One region of the Janthinobacterium sp. BCJ23 genome, then DNA from elsewhere that is predicted to be linked to it. Evidence: predicted binding sites of a transcription regulator. Region 1 holds the regulator's gene; each other region holds the start of a gene.
What was found. Region 1 encodes FNR, which switches genes on or off when oxygen is low (the NO sensors DNR and NnrR bind a similar motif). Its sites were predicted from a motif close to TTGATNNNNATCAA; they were not measured.
Positions count from the first base shown of each region.

Region 2: a site for FNR is predicted at 2,000-2,013, ahead of AC54AG_RS16840 (FliM/FliN family flagellar motor switch protein). Genes of this name have one in related genera too.
Region 3: a site for FNR is predicted at 2,357-2,370, ahead of paaA (1,2-phenylacetyl-CoA epoxidase subunit PaaA). Genes of this name have one in related genera too.
Region 4: a site for FNR is predicted at 2,511-2,524, ahead of ubiU (ubiquinone anaerobic biosynthesis protein UbiU). Genes of this name have one in related genera too.

Region 1 covers NZ_JCAQAW010000005.1:374,513-377,906, forward strand. Annotated here, with positions in the region: gene AC54AG_RS18635 (response regulator) at 1-520, opposite strand, end outside; gene fnr (fumarate/nitrate reduction transcriptional regulator Fnr) at 760-1,518, shown strand; gene AC54AG_RS18645 (FixH family protein) at 1,522-2,046, opposite strand; gene ccoG (cytochrome c oxidase accessory protein CcoG) at 2,101-3,394, opposite strand, start outside.
Region 2 covers NZ_JCAQAW010000004.1:565,793-569,186, forward strand. Annotated here, with positions in the region: gene fliF (flagellar basal-body MS-ring/collar protein FliF) at 1-1,228, opposite strand, end outside; gene fliE (flagellar hook-basal body complex protein FliE) at 1,289-1,627, opposite strand; gene AC54AG_RS16840 (FliM/FliN family flagellar motor switch protein) at 2,180-3,058, shown strand; gene AC54AG_RS16845 (FliM/FliN family flagellar motor switch protein) at 3,060-3,394, shown strand, end outside.
Region 3 covers NZ_JCAQAW010000001.1:965,083-968,476, forward strand. Annotated here, with positions in the region: gene paaD (1,2-phenylacetyl-CoA epoxidase subunit PaaD) at 1-203, opposite strand, end outside; gene paaC (1,2-phenylacetyl-CoA epoxidase subunit PaaC) at 203-955, opposite strand; gene paaB (1,2-phenylacetyl-CoA epoxidase subunit PaaB) at 970-1,254, opposite strand; gene paaA (1,2-phenylacetyl-CoA epoxidase subunit PaaA) at 1,283-2,272, opposite strand; gene paaX (phenylacetic acid degradation operon negative regulatory protein PaaX) at 2,540-3,394, shown strand, end outside.
Region 4 covers NZ_JCAQAW010000004.1:258,491-261,884, reverse strand. Annotated here, with positions in the region: gene ubiT (ubiquinone anaerobic biosynthesis accessory factor UbiT) at 1-477, opposite strand, end outside; gene ubiV (ubiquinone anaerobic biosynthesis protein UbiV) at 498-1,400, opposite strand; gene ubiU (ubiquinone anaerobic biosynthesis protein UbiU) at 1,410-2,447, opposite strand; gene AC54AG_RS15375 (hypothetical protein) at 2,610-3,026, shown strand; gene AC54AG_RS15370 (ribonucleoside triphosphate reductase) at 3,145-3,394, shown strand, end outside.

The DNA of each region.
Region 1 (3,394 bases):
TCACCACGCCGGCCACCTGGCCATCGGCGGCCAGCACGGGCGCCACCATCTGCACGATGGGCATGCCGCTCGACTTGCCGAGCATCGGCTCGGTGATCATGGGCTGGCGCGTGCGCAGCACGGTCTGGAAATACTCGCGCTCGGCAACGTTGATGCCGGCGCGCCCCGCCACTTCCGGCATGTCGGCCACGACGGCGCCATGTGCATCGAGCACCAGCACGTCGTCGAACAGCACCAGCATCGAGCGGCGCGAATAGTATTCGCGCAATTGGGCCGGCTGGGCCATCAGTTCCGGCGGCTGCTGCCTGGCCGTCAGGGTGACGATCTGCAGCAGCATGCCCAGCTTGTCGTCGAGCTCGGCAGCGGTGCGGCTGATCAGGGACGACTGCTGGCTCAGCAGTACTCGCGTGAAGTCGTCGCGCATATGCTGCACCTGGATCATGGTGACCAGCGCGATCATGGCGATCGAGGTCAGGCTGGTGGCCAGCGCGACTTTTGCTTTGATGCCGAGAGGCTTCATGATTTCCTTTTCAGTACCGGGCGGCACAGGCGGCAGATAATGCTGTTAGGAATTTTCCTATCAATACATCAAGTTGGCAAGCGGCGCCGCGCAAATGGCCCTCCCCGCATGGGCTTTTGACGATGTTGCCATATAATTAAAGTCGGAACGTCGTTTATTCGCCGAAATTGCCGTGAAATTGGCACACGGCAACCCTGTATGCAGTAAACTTGTTGTTGCATTTTCTAAAAGGTACCGACATGACTGAAGCGCTACTCACTCCAACCTTGCCCACAGTGACCGTGGAAGCGTTGCGTGCGCGATGCTCGACCTGCAGCATGCATCAATTGTGCCTGCCGATGGGCCTCGATATGGGCGACATGGACAGGCTGGACCAGATCATCGGCCGCCGCCGCAAGATCGTGCGCGGCGCCTCGCTGTTCCGCATCGGCGACTCGTTCCAGAACCTGTACGCGATCCGCCTGGGACACTTCAAGACGTACCAGATCAATCCGGGCGGCGAAGAGCAGGTGACGGGTTTCCAGATGGCCGGCGAACTGCTGGGCATGGACGCCATCAGCGCCGACCGCCACCACTGTAATGCGGTGGCGCTGGAAGACAGCGAAGTGTGTGAAATCCCGTTTTCCAGCCTGGAACAATTGCTGGGCAATATGCCGACCCTGCTGCGGCATTTCCACCGCATGATGAGCCAGGAAATCACGCGCGAGCAAAGCGTGATGCTGTTGCTGGGCAATATGCAGGCGACGCAGCGTTTTGCCGCCTTCATCGTCAACCTGGCGTCGCGCTATGAGGCGCGCGGCTATTCGAGCAGCAAATTCCAGCTGCGCATGTCGCGCGAGGAAATCGGCAACTACCTGGGCCTGACCATCGAGAGCGTCAGCCGTTTATTGTCGAAATTCAAGAAGGAAGGCTGGCTGCGCGTCTCGAACCGCGAGATCGAGATCCTGCAGCCTGCCAAGCTGAAAGCCATTACAGCCGGTACCGACGTCTGCAAGTAAGGCTTATAGCTCTTCATCCGCATGCAGCGCGATGCTGCGCTGCACGGGCCAGGTCCAGATGCCGGACAGGCGCCACTCGCGCTTGTCGTTTTCCACCAGCACCTGCCAGCGGCTGCGCTCGAGCATCGGCAGCGCGACCGAGAAATTGCCGGCCGCATCGGGCTGCACCAGCAGCTTGATATCCTTTTCCGGCAAAGTCGCATGCGCCAGGTGCAGCTGCAACGGCCCCTGATAGGCCTTGCCGAAGCTGTGCACGGAACCGGTCAGGCGCGCTGACGCCACGTCGTACGCCAGGCTCGTATCCATGGCCAGGTCGCTGGCGATCGTGTCGCGCTTCAAATCCTGGTTGATCGCCTTGCCCTGCTTGTAATAATCGCCCACCACCAGCGCGTCGGGCTGCGTAAACGCGATATAGCCCATGAAGCTGCCGACGACCACGGACAGGCCGGGACCGATCATCAGCAGCCATGGCCAGCGATGCTTGTACCACGGTGCAACGGGAGGCTGCAGTTTCAGACTGTCGGACATGGTATTTCTCCTGTGTAAACGGCCAGCCCCCATGCGGGGACCGGCCTTCCTGCATTAACGCGGCACGATGAAGACCGCGCTTTCACGCACATGCAGCGACGGGTCGTCCAGCGATTGCAATTCGATCGCAATCTTGTTCGAGCCCTTCTCGCCCACGCCGTGCGGCACGCGCAGGCGGATCGGCCAGCCCAGCGTTTCCGTCGGCTGCAAGGTCACTTCTTCGCGCGTCAGCAAGGTCAGGCCCGGCAAGCCGGAAGCGCTGATCTTGAAATGCTGGCTTTGCTCGGACGTGTTCATGATCTGCAGGCGGTAGACGTTTTCGATCATGCCGTCTTCCACTTCGCGTCCCATCGAACCGCGGTCGCGGATCACGTCCATTTTCAGGGGCGTGCGCAGGGCCAGCGAGGTACATACGGCGATGATGATCAGGGCCAGGATGGAAGTGTAGATCAAGACGCGCGGGCGCATGGCGCGCTGGCGTATCTGCTTCGAATTGAAGTTGTTTTCCATCGCATGGTCGGTGCTGTAGCGTATCAGGCCACGCGGCCGCTCGACCTTGTCCATCACGCTGTTGCAGGCATCGACGCAGGCGGCGCAGCCGATGCATTCATACTGCAGGCCGTTGCGGATATCGATGCCGGTCGGACACACCTGCACGCACAGGGTGCAGTCGATGCAATCGCCCAGCTTGTCGTTGTGGCCGGCCTTCTTGCTCATGGCGCCGCGTGGTTCGCCGCGCTTGGCATCGTAGGTGATGATCAGGGTGTCCTGGTCGAACATGGCGCTCTGGAAGCGCGCATAGGGACACATGTATTTGCACACCTGCTCGCGCAGCCAGCCCGCGTTGCCGTAGGTTGCCAGGCTGTAGAACAAGACCCAGAACCATTCCCAGGGACCGAAATTCAGGGTGGTCACCTCGCGCGCCAGTTCCTTGATCGGCGTGAAGTAGCCGACAAAGGTAAAGCCCGTCCACAGGGCGATGGCGCCCCACACCAGGTGCTTGGCCGTCTTCTTGAACGCCTTGCGCACGGACGGGCCTTGCTTGTCGAGGGCCATGCGCGCGCTGCGCGTGCCCTCGATGCGGCGTTCGACCCACAGGAAAATTTCCGTGTATACCGTTTGCGGGCAAGAGAACCCGCACCACACCCGCCCGGCAATGGCCGTGACGAGGAACAACAAATACGCACAGATGATCAGCAGGGCCGCTAGATAGATGAAATCCTGGGGCCACAGCACGACGCCGAAAATGTAGAACTTGCGCGTGGTCAAGTCGAACAGCAGGGCTTGCCTGCCATTCCAGGTCAACCACGGCAAGCCGTAGAACGCGAGCTGGGTAAGCCATACGCAT
Region 2 (3,394 bases), on a different contig from region 1:
TGATGCCCAGGCCGCTGGTCAGCATTTTTTCGATATTGCCCAGTTCTGCAGGGGTCCAGCCTGTTTTCGGATTCGGTGCGGCGGCGCTGTTGAGGACGACGGCGACGCTGAGTTTTTCCAGGCGGCCACGGCTGCGCTTGATCTGCGTGATGCTGCGGTCATACGCGTACTGGCGCGTGGTGGCGTTCTTGCGGGCCGTGCCATCGTCGGACGGCTTCGGTGCGCCATCGGCCGGTGCGGCGCCGGCGGCGTCGGCCGGTGCCGGCACGGCGGCCGCTGGCGGACGGTTCGACAGGCTGCCGGGAATGCCGGCCACGGTGCGGTTGCGTTCCTGCTCTTCACGCATCGCCTCGCTCGTCACTTTCGGGGCTTCGCCGTATTTTTCCAGCGTTTCATCGACGCGGTCGTTGTTCACGGCGGCCGTCACGCTGAGCTTGAAGTTGTCTTCGCCGATGACGGGACCCAGCAAGCCCGTGACGTTGCGGCGGATCTCATCCTGGAAGCGTTTCGCGCCTTCATTGCCGGCGGCCGAAGCGTCGAAGCCGTCCGTCAGGTCGACGTGCGAGGACAGCAGGTTGCCGCCCTGGTCGACCAGGCTCACGCGCGTAGGCGCCAGGCTGGCGACGCTGCCGGCCACCATGTTGATGACGGCGGCGATCTGTTCCGGCGCCAGGGTGCGGCCCGGTTTCAGCGCCACGACGACGGAGGCCGACGATTTGTCGCCATCGCTGGCGACGAACGATGTCGACTTGGCGATCGATAGATGGACGCGCGCCGAAGCGATCGCGTCCATCGTCATGATGCTTTGCGCCAGCTCGCCTTCCAGGCCGCGGCGGAAGCGCACGTCCTGCACGAACTGCGACACGCCCAGCGGGTCATTCTTGTCCATCAGCTCCAGGCCGGCCGGCAGCTGCGCCGTCACACCTTTCGAGGCGAGCAGCATGCGCACCTTGCCCAGCATGGCGTCGGGCACCAGCACCTGGCCGCTGTCCGGATGCAGGCGGTAGGGGATGTGCTCGGCGTCCAGGGTGGCCATCATGTCCGTCACGGCCACTTTTTCGCGCGCGCCAAACACCGGCTTGTAGTTGGCCTGGTCGCGCCACGCGTACATGGTCACCATGGCGGTGATGCCGATGGCCAGCACGACGATGGGAACCAGGTTTTTCAGCAGGGCGGGCGGGATGGCGGGCTGGGCGCCAGGGCGCCAGCGCGCAAATGCGGACTTCATGGTGGTAATCACTTGGGGTAACTTTCGCTGGGAGGCTGGGCGTGGATCAGGACGTGAAGATTACAGAGGCAGTTTGATGAGTTCGTCGACAGCGCCCATGACCTTGTTGCGCACTTGCATCAACATGGAGAAGGACAGGCTCGCTTCCTGGCTGGCCAGCATGGCGCCGACCATGTCGTCGCTCTTGCCGCTGTCGACGTCGCTCATTTTCTGCGCGGCCAGGCGGTCGTCGCCGTTGACCTTGCCGATGGCGTCTTTCATGCTTTGCGCAAACGAGAAGCCGGATTGTTCCGGTGCGCCGAACTGGGCGGCGGGAGCGATGCTGGCGCCCAGGGCGCGCGCGTCATTGCTCAGTGCTGCCAGATCGGCCTTGATCAGACCTGCGAGTTCGTTGCTCATCTTGCCCTCTACTTTCAATATGCGGTGACGTATCAATCAGAAATTACTGGTTTGCCATTCCGGCAGGCATTACATCGAATGCCATCTTGCCCGGCCCGATTTCAATTGGGCCCATCAGTTTTATCAGTTGCCACACCATCCGCTCAGCAGATTCAAACAAACCCGGCAGACCTGCGCCGACATGATTTACATGGCCATGACAACTAATGATTATCTGATAAAAGTTTCTTCTGGTGGCAATAAGAGGAGCTGAAAACTGCCATAAAAACCGGAATCAGGTAAGCGGAATGGCGCACTGCAAATCACTATTTTCTCGCTATAAGCTTACCTCGGGGCAACTATAAAGTAAAGAGAGGATTGCCTCAAGGAATATTGATACATGGCAATATTTGGCTTTTTCATGTATTGTTCAGCACCGTAGCCATCGAGCATGCGATACGATGCGCAATCGTTTGCTTGCAGACCTGTCGGCAAGGCCAAGATGATGCTGTATTTAATTTCGGGCGATCCGTATAATTTGTTCTGCCACCGCAATACCGACATGACCACTACATGACAATCATTACCAAGACAGATCAAACTGTGCGCCATCAAGTCCTCGATTCCTGTCTGCTTGGACGTCCTGTCCATTTGCTGCATGTATTCGGCGCACAGCTGCGCGACGACCTGGCCGTGGCCCTGCGCCAGCCGATGAGCCGTCGCTACTGGGGCAATTTCCAGATCGACGCCGTGACCTTGTCGCGCGTGGAGAACGAAGACAGCGTGAACCGCTGGCTGAGTTTTTCCACGCCGGCCGGCCAGCCGGGCTTTGCGCTCGAACGGCAGATACTGTTGAGCGTGCTGAACTATCGCTACGGTAGTGCCGGCGCCAAGGGCGCGCTGCCCGATCCGGCGCAAGTGCGCGTGACGGCAACGGAAGAGCGCCTCGCTGTGGTGCTGGGACAACAGTTGGTCCACAGTTTGTTCACCCGCATCCACAAGAACCTGCAAACCCTGGGCAAGAGCAGCGACATCGACACCACTGCCGAGGTCGCTGTGCAGTCCGGCGTGCATCCGGCACGCGGCAGCTGGATCGTCACCGTGGCGCTCAGCGACGTCGAGGCGGGTCAGAGCGGCCAGTTCTGGTTCTCGCTGGACAAGCGCCTGATGGCCGACGTGCTGCGCGGCCTGCTGCCCGAGCGCGCGCAAGCGAAGAAAGCCTTGCGCGGCAGCGTACGCCCGCTCGCTTCGCGCCTGCAAGTGACCCTGGAAGGCCGGCTCGTCAGCAAGCAGGTGCAGCTGGGCGCCTTGTTCGACCTGCGCGTGGGCGACGTGATTCCAGTCAGCCTGAGCCGTACCGACGTCATGCTTGACGACTCCCGTTTATTTACAGCGGCTGTTTCCGAACACAAGGGCAAGCTCTGTTTAACCTCATTTGAAGATGTCGAATAATATGAATATCACCGATACCAACCAGAGCGAAACCCTGCTGGAAGACCTGGGCGATGACATGATCATCGACCAGGGCGACGTCTCCGACGTGGCCAGCACCCGCGCGCGCCGCGACATTCCGCAAATGATGCGCAAGATTCCCGTCACCCTGACCCTGGAAGTGGGCTCGGCCCGCATCTCGCTGGAAGAGTTGATGGCCATCGGCCCGGAAAGCGTGATCGAACTCGACATGCTGGCCGGCGAACCGCTGGTGATCAAGGTCAACGGCACGCCGATCGGCCGTGCCGAAGTGGTGGTGGCCGGCGAGAACTATGGCCTGAAAGTCATCGACCTCGA
Region 3 (3,394 bases), on a different contig from region 1:
TCGGCGATCACCTGCATGGCTGGACAGCCCGAATACGTGGGCGTGATCGTCACGATGCATTCGTCGCCAGCCACCACATCGACGGCGCGCACGATGCCCAGGTCCACCACCGAAATGACGGGGATTTCCGGGTCCGGCACGTCGCCGAGCCAGGCCCAGACCTGGGCGGCATCCAGCGCCGCGGCGCCAGCGACCGTGTTCATTACCACTCCGCCCCGGGATAGGCGCGCTGCAGGAACTGCATCTCGGCCAGGATAAAGCCCAGGTGCTCCGTGTGCGTGCCCTGCTTGCCGCCCTTTTGCATCCAGGCGTCGGGCGCCGGCATGGTCAAGGTGGCTTCGGCGAAGATCTCGGCCACGTGTTCGAGGAAAGCGCGGCGCAGCACGTCCGATGGCGGCGCGATGCCGGCGGCGACCATGGCCTGGTCGACGGCGTCGTACGTGAACATCTCGCCCGTGTACATCCACAGCTTGTCGGCGGCGGCCTGCGTTTTCGCGTGGCTGTCGGCCGTACCGTCGCCGAGGCGCACGATCAGGTCGCCGCTGCGGCGCAAGTGATACGTCACTTCCTTGATCGACTTTTGCGCCACTTCGACGATGCGTGCATCCGCCGATTTCGTCAGTTCCAGCAGCTGGAAGTAATGCCAGCTGTCGAAGAAGAACTGGCGCATCATGGTGTCGGCGTAATTGCCGTTCGGCTGTTCGGCCAGCAGGCAGTTCTTGAAGTCGTGGGCGTCGCGCAAAAAGGCGATGTCGTCCTCGTCGCGGCCCGCGTTTTCCAGTTCGGCCGCATAGCTGAACCACAAGCGCGTCTGGCCCAGCAAGTCCAGCGCCACATTGGTCAGCGCCATGTCTTCTTCCAGCGCCGGCCCCTTGCCGCACAGCTGCGACAGCTGCTGGCTGAGGATCAGGGCGTTGTCGCCCAGGCGCAAGAGGTAGTTGACCTTGTCATCCATTGCAGGCGCTCCCATCACAGGTTCTTGACTTCTTCCGGCATCGGGAAGAAGGTGGGATGGCGGTACACCTTGCTGTTCGACGGCTCGAACAGGGCGCCCTTGTCGCCGGGGCTGCTGGCGACGATATCGGCCGCACGCACCACCCAGATGCTCACGCCTTCATTGCGGCGCGTGTAGACGTCGCGCGCATGGTTGACCGCCATGGTGGCGTCGGAAGCGTGCAGGCTGCCCACATGCTTGTGCGCCAGGCCGTGCTGGCTGCGGATGAAAACTTCCCACAATGGCCATTCTTTGCTCATGTTGCTATCCCCTATCTGTCTTATGTAATTACGCTGCCGCTTTGTTAGCAGCTTGCTTGTCTGCATACGCGACCAAGGCATCGCGGAACCATGCGCCGTCTTCATACGCTTTGACGCGCGTTTGCAGGCGTTCGCGGTTGCATGGGCCATTGCCCTTCAGGACATTGTTGAACTCGGACCAGTCGATCTCGCCGAATTCATAGTGGCCCGTTTCCGCATTGAACTTCAGGTCGGGATCGGGCACGGTCAAGCCCAGGTATTCGATTTGCGGCACGGTCTGGTCGACCATGCGCTGGCGCAGTTCGTCGTTCGAGAACAGCTTGATGCGCCATTGCGCCGACTGGGCGCTGTTGACGGAGGCGGCGTCGGACGGGCCGAACATCATCAAGGATGGCCACCACCAGCGGTTCAGCGCATCCTGCGCCATGGCTTTCTGCTCGGGCGTGCCCTTGCACAGCGACATCATGATGTCGTAGCCCTGGCGCGCATGGAACGATTCTTCCTTGCAGACGCGAATCATGGCTCGCGCATATGGACCGTATGAGCAGCGGCACAGGGGAATCTGGTTGATGATGGCCGAGCCGTCGACGAGCCAGCCGATGGCGCCCATGTCGGCCCACGACAGGGTAGGATAGTTGAAGATGCTCGAATATTTGGCTTTGCCCGAGTGCAAGGCGGCCAGCAAGTCGTCGCGCGACACGCCTAACGTTTCCGCAGCGCTGTACAGGTACAGGCCATGGCCCGCTTCGTCCTGGATCTTCGCCAGCAAGATGGACTTGCGTTTCAGGGTCGGGGCGCGCGTGACCCAGTTACCTTCGGGCAATTGGCCGACGATTTCCGAGTGCGCGTGCTGCGAAATCTGGCGGATCAGGGTCTTGCGGTAGGCATCCGGCATCCAGTCCTTGGCCTCGATCTTGATGCCTTCGTCGATGCGCGCCTGAAAAGCGCGCTCTTCTTGACCCATGTCGTCGAGGGAACGGACGTTCTTGAGGCCGGTTTCAACCATTTGTGCGTACATGATGTGTCTCCCATGTCTTTGATTTTGCGCAGCAACGCGGTGCGATGAACAGATAATACGATACAAAAAACGATTTGCATACACTTGATATGAATCATTTTAAAATTTCGTATCTTGTGCAGCTTTTTTGTGCGTATGATATTGCTTATGAGAAAACACTATGGAGCGCCACCAGCGCTTCCGGCAAATTATTGCCGCGCTACCCGCGCAGCCAAGTAAACTGCTGCTTTTATTGATTCGACCGCAACACGGCCAGACCGGAACCACATGAAGAACACCCGCTGCACGGCATGGATAGCCGATTTCCTGGAAAGCGACCCACCGCGCTCGAAGTCCCTGGTGATGACCATCTTTGGCGACGCCATCGTGCCGCGCGGCGGTGCCATCTGGCTGGGCAGCCTGATCGAACTGCTGGCGCCTTTCGGCGTCAATGACCGGCTATTGCGCACCAGCGTGTTCCGCCTGGCGCAGGAAGGCTGGCTCAGCTCGCAGCGCGACGGCCGCCGCAGCGCCTATACGATACGCCCGGAGGCGCTGGCCCGCTTCGAACGCGCCTACCGCCGCATCTATGCGCCGCTGGTCGTGCATTGGGATGGCAGCTGGACCCTGGTGATCGGACCGGCCGGCAGCATCGGCGCGGCCGAGCGGGGAGCGCTGCGCAAGGAATTATTGTGGGCCGGCTATGGTTTGATTTCTCCCGGCATCTTCGGCCACCCCGCCAGCAATGCGGAAGCGCTCGAAGATATCCTCGTGCGCAACGAGGTGCAGGGCAAGCTGTACGTCTGCCACACCACGGAATTGCCGGGCGTGAGCACGCGCCCCCTGCGCGACATGGTGGGCGACTGCTGGGACTTGTCGGAAGTGATGGCCGGCTACGAAAAATTCATCGCCAGCTTCCAGCCGCTGCTGACCCTGCTGCAGGAAGAACCCGTGTTCGACGCGGAGCAGGCGTTCGTCATCCGCTCGCTGCTGACGCACGCCTACCGCCGCGTGCAGTTGCACGACCCGCAACTGCCCGTCGAACTGCTGCCCGAACCGTGGCCCGGCACGCAAGCGTATGTGCTGGCGCGCGACCTGTACCGTATCACGTATGCGGCGGCCGAGGAACATATCCTAGCCACC
Region 4 (3,394 bases), on a different contig from region 1:
TCCCAGCGCCTGCAGGTCGAACGGCGGCAACTCGATGGCATCGAGCGTATTCTTGAACAGCAAGCCCAGCTCCGTATCACCTTCCAGGCTCAAACGGCGGCTGAAGAACAGCGTGTCCGGATCTTCCTGGCGCCGCGCCAGCAGCATCAAGTCATGCACGCTGGCGGCGATGCACAGGTCCGGCACGTCCACATAGCGCTCGGCCACAAACACCGTTCCCTGCCACTCGAAATCGAAGGCGATGCCCGCGTCCAGCAGCCGCAAGCGCAGGCTGCGCCCTTCCAGGCTGCTTCGCACGTCGTCGGGCAATTGCGGCGCCAGCAGGCGGTTCAAGCCTTGCACGAACAGCCACGAGGCGGGATACGGCGGCAGCTTGGACAGCAATTCGGCCAGCGGTTCGGGCAGCCGGTATGACGCGGCGGGCTTGCTCATGGGAGGCTTGGCCGGGACGGGCAATCTTTCCAGTTGATCTTGCATGGTGCTTCCTTTCGATGCGTTCAATGGGCGGCGTGCTGGTGCTGTTCCATGCCAGGCTGGCCGTGCCAGTAGCCGTCGCAGGCGCCGGCCGGCTGGCAAGCCGCCAGCTGGGCCTGGGCGCCGATGCCGCTGACCTGGCCGCGGCGGGCGCGGTCGAAGATGGCGATGACTTGTTCCGTATGCATGGCTTGCGGGCTGATGCGCGCCACGGACACGCCCATGTCGCGCATGGCGTCGAGTTCGCGCACCAGGTTGTAGACGAGCGCCGACTGCGTCTGCGTGCCATTCAACACGAGGAACGGCACTTCGTCGCGCGTGCGCAGCAGCAGGCCGTCCGGCTCTTCCAGGCAGCTGTAGCCGCAATCGTCCTTCGGCAGGTTGCGGTTGCGCGCCGTGAAGCAGCGCGCGGAAAACGCCAGCGGCATGCGGCCGTAGGCGAATACCTCCGTCTCCAGCCCTTCCGGTTTCTGGCGCTGCATCTCGGCCAGCGCCGTCTGTCCCATTTCCAGCGGCATCACCCAGCGCCGCGCCCCGAGGCGCGCCAGCAATTGCAGGCTGGGGCCATTGAACAGGTTCAGATGGGGACCGGCGACGAAGGGCGTGCCCTTTTCCATGCAGTGCACGGCGCCCATGTCGTTGGCCTCGACGCCGTAGCGGCCATTGCCCGTGATGCGGCGCAGGGTCGCCAGTTCAGCACCCGCCTCGATCAGCGCCTGCGTCGACAACACCACTTCCTTGCCGGCGGCGGCCAGCATGTCGGCGATATCGAGCCAGTCGGCCAGGCGCACCTCGTGCCGGCGCGAGCAGACGGTTTCGCCCAGGTACACGATATCGGCGGCCGTGGTGGCGATCTGCTGGTAAAACTCGAAAACGGTGGCGCGCGGCCAGTAGTAGAGCAAAGGGCCCAAAGAAAGCTTCAGCATGTTCATCCTTTATTTCCAAGATCTATGGTAGGCACCCAAGGTGTGCTGCTGGCCCTCGGCCAGCTTGTCCATGGACGCCATCCAGGCCGGCTTGACGGCGTAGCGCGCATTGCCTTCGCGGCAGGCGTCGATCGCTTCGCGCCACACGCGCGTCACCTGCGCCACGTAGGCGGGGCTGCGCTGGCGTCCTTCGATCTTCACGGCGCGCACGCCCATGGCGATCAGCTGCGGCAGCAGCGCCAGCGTGTTCAGGCTGGCCGGCTCCTCGATCGCGTAATACTCTTCGTCGTTGACTTCGAAACGTCCCTTGCACAGGGTCGGATAGCTGGCGTTTTCGCCTGGGGCATAGCGGTCGATCAGCACGCCGTTCAGGCGCGATTCGAGGCCGTTCGGTGTTTCCAGCCAGCGCACGGATTTCGCCGGCGAGCACACGCCGTGGGTGTTCGGCGCCTCGCCCGTCGCATACGACGACAGCGCGCAGCGCCCTTCGACCATCACGCACAGGCTGCCGAAGCCGAAGACCTCGATCTCGACTTCCGTCTTGGCGATCAGTTGCTCGACCTGCGCCATCGACAGCACGCGCGGCAGCACGGCGCGGGCGATGCCGAAGTGCTCATGGTAAAAATTGATCGCTTCGTAGTTGGTGGCCGAACCTTGCACGGACAGGTGCAAACGCAGCTGCGGGTGGTGCTCGCTTGCATACGCCATCAGGCCCGGATCGGCCACGATCATGGCGTCGATACCGGCCTGCGCGGCGCGGTCGATGGCGCTGCGCCAGACGGCCCAGTTGTGCGGCTGCGGATAGGTGTTCAGCGCCAGCAGCACCTTGCGTCCATATTGGTGGGCGTAGCGCACGCCCTCGGCGATGGCCTTCTCGTCGAAATTGAGGCCGGCGAAATTGCGCGCATTGGTGGCGTCGCGAAAACCCAGGTAGACGGTATCGGCGCCATTGTCGATGGCCGCTTTCAAGGCAGGCAGGCTGCCGGCGGGGCAGACCAGTTCCAGCGGTCCGGCCACGCGGGTGGCGGTGGTTGATTCAAGCATCATGGTGTTCACAGTCCTGTATCGGCTCAGGGTGCAGACTATAGCCCCGCCCATACCGCCCAGTCCTTGACGCAGGTGAAGGAATGCATGCATGGCTGGCGCGCGTTCAACTTGCTTGACCTGGCTGTAAAATGCCCCACTTTTCTCCCTCACCGATTCCCCGCCATGCCCCACAAACCGCTGCTGCTATTCCTGCTCACCCTATTCCTCACCGTGCTGCAAATACAGTGGGCTTCGCCCGCCGACGGCTATGTCGAAGAAACGCTCTCCGTGCTCTCGCCCGAGGCGCTGGGCGTCTGGGCCGGCGTGCTGCTGCTGTTCCTGCAAGCCGTCTTCGCCCGCCGCGCCATGCCCGTGCTGCGCCAGGCCGGCATCTGCACGGGCCTGCTGGCCGTCTACTGGCTGCTGGCGAACTACGTCACGTTCGACGCGCGCGTGGCCAGCTGGAGCACCTTCTCGGCACGGGAAATCTGGGCGCACGTGCTGCCCGCCTCCGTCGCCAGCATCGCCGTCTGCGGCGCCATGTACTTTGGCCTGAGCTGCTTCATCCCGCGCCTGGGCCGCGCAAAAAAAAGCCGCTGACGCGCTTTCTTCACCTGCATCAAGGATTCGTCACGCAACTGCACGCGCCCTTTGACGCCACTATATTTAGTGATTAATCTCCATAAAAACACCGCATGTTGTGTTTATTGGAGGTTTCATGACGACAAATGCAGTTTCCCCCACACGCGGCCAGGTCGACGTCGCCGCGTCCATCAATGAATACCTGGACCGGCGCGACTGGCGTGTCAACGCCAACGCCAACCAGGGCTACTCGCTGGGCGGCCTGATACTCAACGTGTCGGGCAAGGTCATCGCCAACTACTGGCTCGACCAGGTGTATCCGCCGGAAGTGGGCGCGGCGCACCGCGAAGCGGCGCTGCACATCCACGACCTCGACATGCTGGCCG